Linked DNA regions of Salipiger abyssi. The protein of the gene in region 1 interacts with the protein of each later gene in a pairwise test. Links are inferred from orthologs where the notes say so. Each region holds a gene or a part of one and is shown on either strand. Other genes may lie near its edges.

The links. Proteins that work in one complex are often made in the same cells at the same time.
Region 2: the proteins of ftsA (region 1) and Ga0080574_RS16105 interact in binary tests that used the Escherichia coli proteins (3 or more experiments, as listed by UniProt). The link is inferred for Salipiger abyssi from one-to-one orthologs.

The regions. Positions count from the first base shown.
Region 1 is NZ_CP015093.1:505,075-508,110, forward strand. Bases 1-3,000 are described here. They hold ftsA (cell division protein FtsA), read right to left. Parts: upstream 2,167-3,000; coding sequence 835-2,166; downstream 1-834. Other genes in these bases: ftsZ (cell division protein FtsZ), read right to left, coding at 1-390; Ga0080574_RS06045 (cell division protein FtsQ/DivIB), read right to left, coding at 2,166-3,000. In the rest of the region: more of Ga0080574_RS06045, read right to left, coding at 3,001-3,036. UniProt on the Escherichia coli protein: Essential cell division protein that assists in the assembly of the Z ring. May serve as the principal membrane anchor for the Z ring.
Region 2 is NZ_CP015093.1:2,580,682-2,586,130, forward strand. What follows is about bases 2,671-5,449. They hold Ga0080574_RS16105 (rod shape-determining protein), read left to right. Parts: upstream 2,671-3,426; coding sequence 3,427-4,473; downstream 4,474-5,449. Other genes in these bases: Ga0080574_RS16100 (alpha/beta hydrolase family protein), read left to right, coding at 2,671-3,296; mreC (rod shape-determining protein MreC), read left to right, coding at 4,519-5,427; Ga0080574_RS16115 (rod shape-determining protein MreD), read left to right, coding at 5,420-5,449. In the rest of the region: Ga0080574_RS16080 (cation diffusion facilitator family transporter), read right to left, coding at 1-517; large conductance mechanosensitive channel protein MscL, read right to left, coding at 626-1,048; Ga0080574_RS16090 (glutathione S-transferase family protein), read left to right, coding at 1,204-1,902; Ga0080574_RS16095 (YtoQ family protein), read right to left, coding at 2,058-2,507; more of Ga0080574_RS16100, read left to right, coding at 2,658-2,670. UniProt on the Escherichia coli protein: Forms membrane-associated dynamic filaments that are essential for cell shape determination. Acts by regulating cell wall synthesis and cell elongation, and thus cell shape.

The sequences.
Region 1 (3,036 bases):
CAGCACGCCCAGCTCGCGCGCGGCCTGCGCGATGATCGGGGCTGCACCGGTGCCGGTGCCGCCGCCCATGCCGGCGGTGATGAAGCACATATGCGCGCCGGCCAGGTGATCGACGATCTGCTCGATGCTCTCCTCGGCGGCGGCGGCGCCCACGGAAGCCCGCGCACCGGCGCCCAGCCCCTCGGTCACCTTCACGCCCAGCTGCACCTTGTTATGCGCCATGGACTGTTGCAGCGCCTGCGCGTCGGTGTTCGCGGTGACGAAATCCACGCCCTCGAGCTGCTGGGTGATCATGTTGTTGACGGCGTTGCCGCCGGCACCGCCCACGCCGAAGACCGTAATCCGGGGCTTCAGCTCTTCCTGGCCGGGCATCGAGAGGTTGAGTGTCATATGCTGGTCCGCCTGTCTTTTATGACTTGTTTGCACGCCTGTCCTGCGCCTTTGCGAGCAATTCTTACCGATATCTGACGGGTCGGTCACGTAAAAAACGCAGATTCGCCACGAAATATAGGGGATTCTGGGGCCGTCCGCGCGGGATTTCGCCGAAACCGCTAGATTTTGCGGCCTGCGCGCATCCACGCGCAACAGACCTCGGGCGGCACACCGGGATCACGGGTGCCGTCAGGGTGTTTCGCTCGCAATTTTCCGGGAAGTCTGCCCGACAACCCTCACCTCTGCGTCTTGTGCACAGATCTGTGGATAAGCTAGCAGAGTCGCGCTCCGCCGTCACCCCGGTATCTGTGGCGAAACGCGCGGATTTTCGCGCGCCCCGCCCTTTCATCTTTCTTCAAATACTCAAAAAAAACATCCCGCCCGCGCCACGGGCGCCGCCGCTCACCAGTTGTCGCGGAACCATTTCACCGCGCGTTTCAGCGAGCGCGCCGGGTATTTGTCGACCGGGATCTCGAAATCCCACCATTCGTCCTGCGGATGCGCCGCGAAAAGGCACATGCCCACGGCGCTGGCAAAGCCCGGGCCGGTGGCCGCCTGCGGCAGCCCGTGCACCCGCATCGGCCGGCCCAGACGCACCTGCGAGCCCAGGATCCGGCTCGCCAGCCCGTCGAGCCCGGGGATCTGGCTCGCCGCGCCCGTCAGCACGATCTGCTGGCTCGGCATATGCTCGAAGCCGGCGGCATCCAGACAGGAGCGCACCTCTTCGAGGATCTCCTCCACCCGGGGCCGCATGATGCCGATCAGCTCGGCGCGGCTGACCTGCCGGCGGTCATGATGCCAGTCGCCGGTATCGCCCGAGATCTCGATCATCTCGCGGTCGTCCATGCCGGTGGCGACGACACCGCCGTAAAAGGTCTTGATGCGCTCGGCCATCGCCATGGGGATCTGGAGCCCCATGGAAATGTCGCCGGTCACATGGTTGCCGCCCATCTGCACGGCATCCGCATAGATCATGTGTTTCTTCATGAAGATCGACACGCCGGTGGTGCCACCGCCCATGTCGATACAGGCCGAGCCCAGCTCCTGCTCGTCCTCGACCAGCGCCGCGATGCCGCTGGCATAGGCCGAGCTCGCGAGCCCCGCGAGCTCCAGATCGCAGCGCTTGACGCAATGCGCGATGTTCTGGATCGCCTGCGCGTTCACCGTCAGCATATGCATGTCGGTGGCAAGCTGCTGCCCGATCTGGCCGCGCGGGTCGTTCAGCCCGGAGCGGTGATCGAGCGCGAAATTCACCGGCTGCGCGTGCAGCACCTCGCGGCCATGGCCGAAATCCGGCACGTCGCAGGCCGAGAGCACCCGCGCCACGTCCTGCTCGGTCACCATGGTGCTCTCGATCTCGACCTGCCCGGCCAGCCCGTAGCTGCGCGGCTCGGCGCCCGAGAAACAGACGATGACGTGATCGACCCGGATGCCGGCCATCTTCTGCGCCGCCTGCACGGCGGTGCGGATGGCGCGCTCGGTCTCGCCCATGGCGGCGATCTCGCCGAATTTCACCCCGCGCGAGCGCGTCGTCGCCGCGCCGATGACGCGGAAGCCCGACTGACCGGCCAGCGAGCCGATGCCGTCATCGCCCAGCTTTTCCGTGCCGTCGAAGCGCAGCACCAGGCAGGCGATCTTGGAGCTGCCCACGTCCAGGATCGCCACCACCCCCCGCTGCATCGCCGCCTTGCGCATGTTGCGCATGGCGCGCTGGGATTCATAGAGCTCGATCATTATTGGTTTTCTCCGGTCTCCATGGCCTTGATCCGCCAGTATTCGCCTATCGCCTCGCCGTTCAGCCGCAGCGTCGGGCGCCGCGGCAGCCGCAGATCCACCGCCGCGATATCGCGCGACAGCATGTCCACCGCCTGATCCATGGCGATGGCGCGTTCCAGCGCCCGCACCGCGCCCGTCTCGGGCAGCATCAGGCGCTGGCCGCGATCCAGCACCACATCCCAGCGGCGTTCGCCGATCCGCTCCAGACCGCGCAGCCGCCCGGCAAGCGGCGCCGCCGCCTGCACCAGCTCCACCGCCTCGGCGACGAAATCGTCCGCGCCCTTGCCCGCGATCACCGGCAGCTCGGGATAGTCGCTCCGCGCCATCGCCGGCCTGACCCGCGCGCCGCTATCGTCGAGCAGCTCCAGCTCGCCGCGCAGCCGCCAGAGCGCCACCGGCACGCGCTCGGTCACGTCGATCTGCAACACCCCGCCCTGCCGGATGCGCAGCCGCGCGCTCTCGACCGCATCCAGCCCGACAATCGCGCCCTGCATCAGGCCGAGATCGAGATCGAAGGAGCTGACGGGAAAGTCGATGGGCAGGATCTCGCGGATATCCTCGGAGACGCCGGGGCTGGCGCCGTCGATGGCCATGAGATTGACCATGAATTCCGGCCGCGTCTCGATCTGGTTGCGGATGCCGGCGATCGCGTCGAGCACGGCGGTGCGGTGATCCTCATAGGAGAAATACCAGCTCGTCGCACCGAAACCGATCAGCGCCGGCAGCCCGACCCGCAGCGCCAGCCGGAAGAGCGGCGTCAGCATCAGCCGCTCGATGCGGTATTTCAGCCGCGAGGGCGCGGGATCGGGGCGGTGGACCTGCGGCGCG
Region 2 (5,449 bases), 2.1 Mb from region 1 along the record:
ACCACCAGCCGGTCAGCACCGCCAGCACCACCCCGGCGGTCACGCCCACGGACGAGACCACATCGGTCATCAGGTGCCGCCCGTCTGCGGCGAGCGCCGGCGAGCGCAGCTCGCGCCCGGCACGCAGCAGCACCCAGCACCAGATCCCGTTCAGCACGCTGGCGGTCAGGTTGATGCCAAGCCCCAGCCACGGCTCGGAGATCACACGAGGGTTTTCCCAGGCGTTCCAGGCCTCGCGCAGAATCAGGATGGCGGCGACGACGATCAGCACGCCTTCGAGCACCGCGCTGAAATACTCCGCCTTGTGATGCCCGTAGGGATGATCGGCATCGGCGGGCTGGGCCGCGATGCGCAGCGCAATCAGCGCGGCAAGCGCGGTGGCGACATTGACGATGCTTTCCAGCGCGTCCGAGAGCAGCGCGACAGAGCCCGTCAGCCACCAGGCCAGCGTCTTGATCGCGAGAACCGCGAGCCCCACGGCAACGCTGCCATAGGCGATGTTCATGGCTCGGCTCATGCGCCTCTCTCCGCGTTTGCGGGCCTGATAGCGAAGCCGCCGGGCCGGCGCAACCGATGCGGTTGCCGGCAGGAGCAGGCCCGCCACTGAGGGCGGGCCCGGCATAGATCACTTCTTCAGCGAGTCCCGGATCTCGATCAGGATATCGAGTTCCGAGGGGCCGGTCGGCACCTCGGGGGCGACATCGTCGGGCTTTTCCGCCGCCGCCTTGATCCGGTTCACGGTCTTGACCAGCATGAAGACGACAAAGGCGATGATCACGAAATTGATGATCGCCATGATGAAGCTGCCAATGGCAAAGACCGGCGCACCGGCCTCTTTCGCGGCGTCGAGCGAGGCGTATTCGCCGCCGTCCAGCGCATAGAACCAGCCCGAAAAGTCGATGCCGCCGGTGAAAAGCGCGATGAGCGGGTTGATGATGTCGCCGACCAGCGAAGTGACGATGGCGGTAAAGGCCGCGCCCACGATAATGCCGACAGCCATGTCCATGACATTGCCCTTGGCGATAAAGTCTCTGAATTCCTGGATCATTCCAACTGTCCCACTACTATGAAATCGCGAGCGCCGTTTGCGCTTGCCCCGACCTTGTGCAAGGTATCACGAAACTCCCATGACACAGCAGGCCGTTCAGCCGAAAGGGAAATGTGCGGCCGTCTCCTCCTCCTCCGATATGACATGGACCCGCAATGACCGATTTGTCCGCATTTCCGATCACCAAACGCTGGCCGGCGGCGCATCCCGACCGCATCCAGCTCTATTCCTTCCCCACCCCCAACGGCGTGAAGGTCTCGACCGCGCTGGAAGAGATGGGGCTCGACTACGAGCCGCATAAGGTGAGCCTCGCCGATGTCGACGTGAAAAGCCCCGAATTCACCTCGCTCAATCCCAATGGCAAGATCCCCGCGATCATCGACCCGAACGGGCCGGGCGGGGCGCCGATCGGGCTCTTCGAGAGCGGCGCGATTCTGGTCTATCTGGCCGAGAAGACCGGCAATTTCATCGGCGAGTCGGCGCGCGAGCGCTATGAGATCCTGCAATGGGTGATGTTCCAGATGGGCGGGCCGGGGCCGATGTTCGGCCAGCTCGGCTTCTTCTGGAAATTCGCCGGCGCCAAGGTCGAGGATCCGCTCCCGCGCGAACGCTATGTCGGCGAGGCGCGGCGTCTGCTCGGCGTGATCGAAACCGCGCTCGAGGGGCGCAACTGGATCGCGGGGCCCTATTCCATCGCCGATATGGCGCTGGGCCCCTGGCTCAACGCCTTCGATTTCTACGATGCCAAGGAGGCGGTCGGCTGGGAGGAGCACCCGCGCTGCGTCGCCTATCTCGACCGCTTCCTCGCCCGACCGGCGGTGCAGGCGGCGCTGAATATCCCGCCGCGCGACTGAGCGGCGCTGCAATGCCCGCCGGGGGCAGGACGCCTCCGGCGGGAGTATTTTGCGAAAGATGAAGGCCGGGCGCACCTGCTACTTTCATCTTTCCGGCAAATACTCGGGGGAGCGCGCCCCGGCGCGCGAGGGGCAACGCCCCCGATGGCCCAGCCTCAGCCGGGCAGGGTGCCGGTCAACACGTAGCGGAAGATCTCCACCACCTCCTCGGGTTCGCGCGCCACGGCGAGGGCGGCGGCATCGACCTCCTTCAGCGCGTGATCGTGCTCCGGCGGTTGCAGGATGATCAGCGACTTCCCCAGCGCGGCGGCATAGCCCGCGTCGAAGGCGGCGTTCCACTGCTTGTATTTGTCGCCGAAGCGCACCACCACCACATCGGCATCGGCGATGCCCTTGCGGGTGCGGATGGCGTTCATCTGCGCGCCTTTGCGGTCGTGCCAGAACTTGTTCTCCTCGGCGCCGAGGATCGCGACGCCGCAATCGTCGCTGGCGGCGTGATCGGTCACCGGGGCGGAAAAGGTCAGATCGAGCCCTTGCGCGCCTTCGATGATCCGGTCGCGCCAGTCGGTGTGGATTTCTCCGGACAGATAGACATTGAGCCCCATGGGCGGCCTCCCTCGTTGCGTTTCCCATGAGGTATGCGAGCCGGTCGCGGAAACAAGGCATCGCGTTGGGCATCGCGCCGGGAAGACTCCCCTTGCGAGACCGGAGCGGCTAGACTTCCCGTCATTGATTTCAGCGAAGGAGATTTTCCGATGGCCAAATTGCCCGTGATGAGCGCGGCGGAGCTGATCCGCGATGCCTATGCCAACGATCTCGGCGACCGCGTCCATACCGCCATAGATATTCGCGGCGTGCAGGCGTTCTACCTCAAGGACGGCACGCTGGTGATCCCCGGCACCAACGAGCTGTCGGACTGGTTCGATTTCAACCTGCAATTCGGCGGCAGGCCGATGGACGGGCACGGGTTCGAGGTGGTGCCGGGCGACAGCGGCGCGCTCTGGCATGGCGGGTTTCTGGAACACGCGCAGATCGTCTATACCTTCGCCAAGGGGCTGCGGCCGAAATTCATCGTCGGCCACAGCCTGGGCGCGGCTTCGGCGCAGATCGTCGGGGCCTCGCTGTCGACACCCACCATCGCCTTTGCCTCGCCGAAAACCTGCAAATCGCGCGGGCGCATGGCGGGGGAGGGCTGGGTGGTGAATATCTGCCGCATCGACGATACGGTCTGCCACGCGCCGCCGGCTTTCCTGGGCTTCCGAAATGTCGGCAGCCTCTACTGGCTGACCCCGGACGAGGCGAACCCGGGCGAGGATCACAAGATCGGCAACTACATGGAGCTGCTGAAGCTCAAACGCGTGCAGGAACGGGTGCCCACCGCCTGGCCGGCCTGAGCAAAGGCGGTTTCACGCTGATTTGCGCGGTCCTGCCCCTTTCGCGTACGCAAAAGCGGTCCTATAAGGGCCCCGGCTTGGGCTCGGGGAGAGTCGCGGGCCCATCCTAGTATTCGGGGCAGGACGCAGCATGTTTGGACTGGACAGACTCATGGGCGCCTTTTCGGCGGACATGGCCATCGACCTTGGGACGGCGAACACGCTGGTCTATGTCAAGGGACGGGGGGTGATCCTGTCTGAACCGTCGGTCGTCGCCTATCACGTCAAGGACGGCGTCAAGAAGGTGCTGGCCGTGGGCGAGGACGCCAAGCTGATGCTGGGCCGGACGCCGGGCAGCATCGAGGCCATCCGGCCGATGCGCGAGGGGGTGATCGCCGATTTCGACACCGCCGAGGAGATGATCAAGCACTTCATCCGCAAGGTGCACAAGCGCTCGACCTTCTCGAAACCCAAGATCATCGTCTGTGTCCCGCACGGCGCCACGCCGGTGGAGAAACGCGCGATCCGCCAGTCGGTTCTGAGCGCCGGGGCCCGCAAGGCAGGCCTTATCGCCGAGCCCATCGCAGCCGCCATCGGCGCCGGCATGCCGATCACCGATCCCACCGGCAACATGGTCGTGGATATCGGCGGCGGCACCACCGAGGTGGCCGTGCTGTCGCTGGGCGATATCGTCTATGCCCGCTCGATCCGCGTCGGCGGCGACCGCATGGACGAACATATCGTAAACTATCTGCGCCGCCAGCAGAACCTGCTGGTGGGCGAATCCACCGCCGAGCGCATCAAGACCTCCATCGGCACCGCGCGCATGCCCGATGACGGGCGCGGCAGCTCGATGCAGATCCGCGGTCGCGACCTGCTGAACGGCGTGCCCAAGGAAACCGAGATCAGCCAGGCGCAGGTCGCCGAGGCGCTCTCCGAACCGGTGCAGCAGATCTGCGAGGCGGTGATGACCGCGCTCGAAGCCACGCCGCCGGATCTCGCCGCCGACATCGTCGACCGGGGCGTGATGCTTACCGGGGGCGGTGCGCTGCTGGGCGATCTCGATCTGGCGCTGCGCGAGCAGACCGGGCTGGCGGTTTCCATCGCCGACGAGAGCCTCAACTGCGTGGCGCTCGGCACCGGCAAGGCGCTGGAATACGAAAAGCAGCTGCGCCACGCCATCGACTACGATTCGTGATCGGCATTTTGTGACGGCGGCCCCAAGCCTGCTATAAGGGGTTGAATGGCCAAGCACGGGACCAATTCCGAGGATTATGCCGGCCCGCTGAAGCGTCTGCTTCTGGCGGTTCTGCTGTTGTGCCTCGTGGGGCTCTTCATCTTCTGGCGCATCGACAGCCCGCGGGTCGAGCGCTTTCGGGCGCAGATCGTCGATGCGGTGATCCCCGGCTTCGACTGGGCCATGGCGCCCGTGACCGGCGCGGTGGGCATCCTGCGCGATTTCCAGAGCTACCAGCGCATCTACGACCAGAACCAGGAGCTGCGGCGCGAGCTGCGGCAGATGACCGCCTGGAAAGAGGCGGCGCTGCAACTGGAGCAGGAAAACGCCCGGCTGCGCGATCTCAACAATGTGCGTCTCGATCCGCGCCTTACCTATATCACCGGCGTGGTGCTGGCCGACAGCGGCTCGCCCTTCCGGCAGTCGGCGCTGATCAACGTGGGCTCGCGCGACGGCATCGTCGACGGCTGGGCGACCATGGACGGGATCGGGCTGGTGGGGCGGATCTCGGGCGTGGGGCCGAACACCTCCCGGGTGATCCTGCTGACCGATGCCACCAGCCGCATTCCCGCGATCATCCAGCCCTCCGGCCAGCGCGCGCTGGTCACCGGTGACAATTCCGCCGCGCCCCCCATCGACTTTCTCGAAGACGCCGATCAGGTCCGCCCCGGCGACCGCATCGTGACCTCCGGCGATGGCGAGGTGTTCCCGCCGGGCCTGCTCATCGGGCAGGTGGCCGAGGATCCGGGCGGGCGGCTGCGGGTGCGGCTGGCCGCCGATTACGAGCGGCTGGAATTCCTGCGCGTGCTGCGCGATCACGGCGCGCGCCGGGTGAGCGCGCCCTCGGCGCTGATCCTGCCGGAAATCGCGCCGGGCAGCGACAGCGCCGGCGGGGCGGAGCAGCCCGATGGCTGAGGCCCGTCCCGCGCGCATCTGG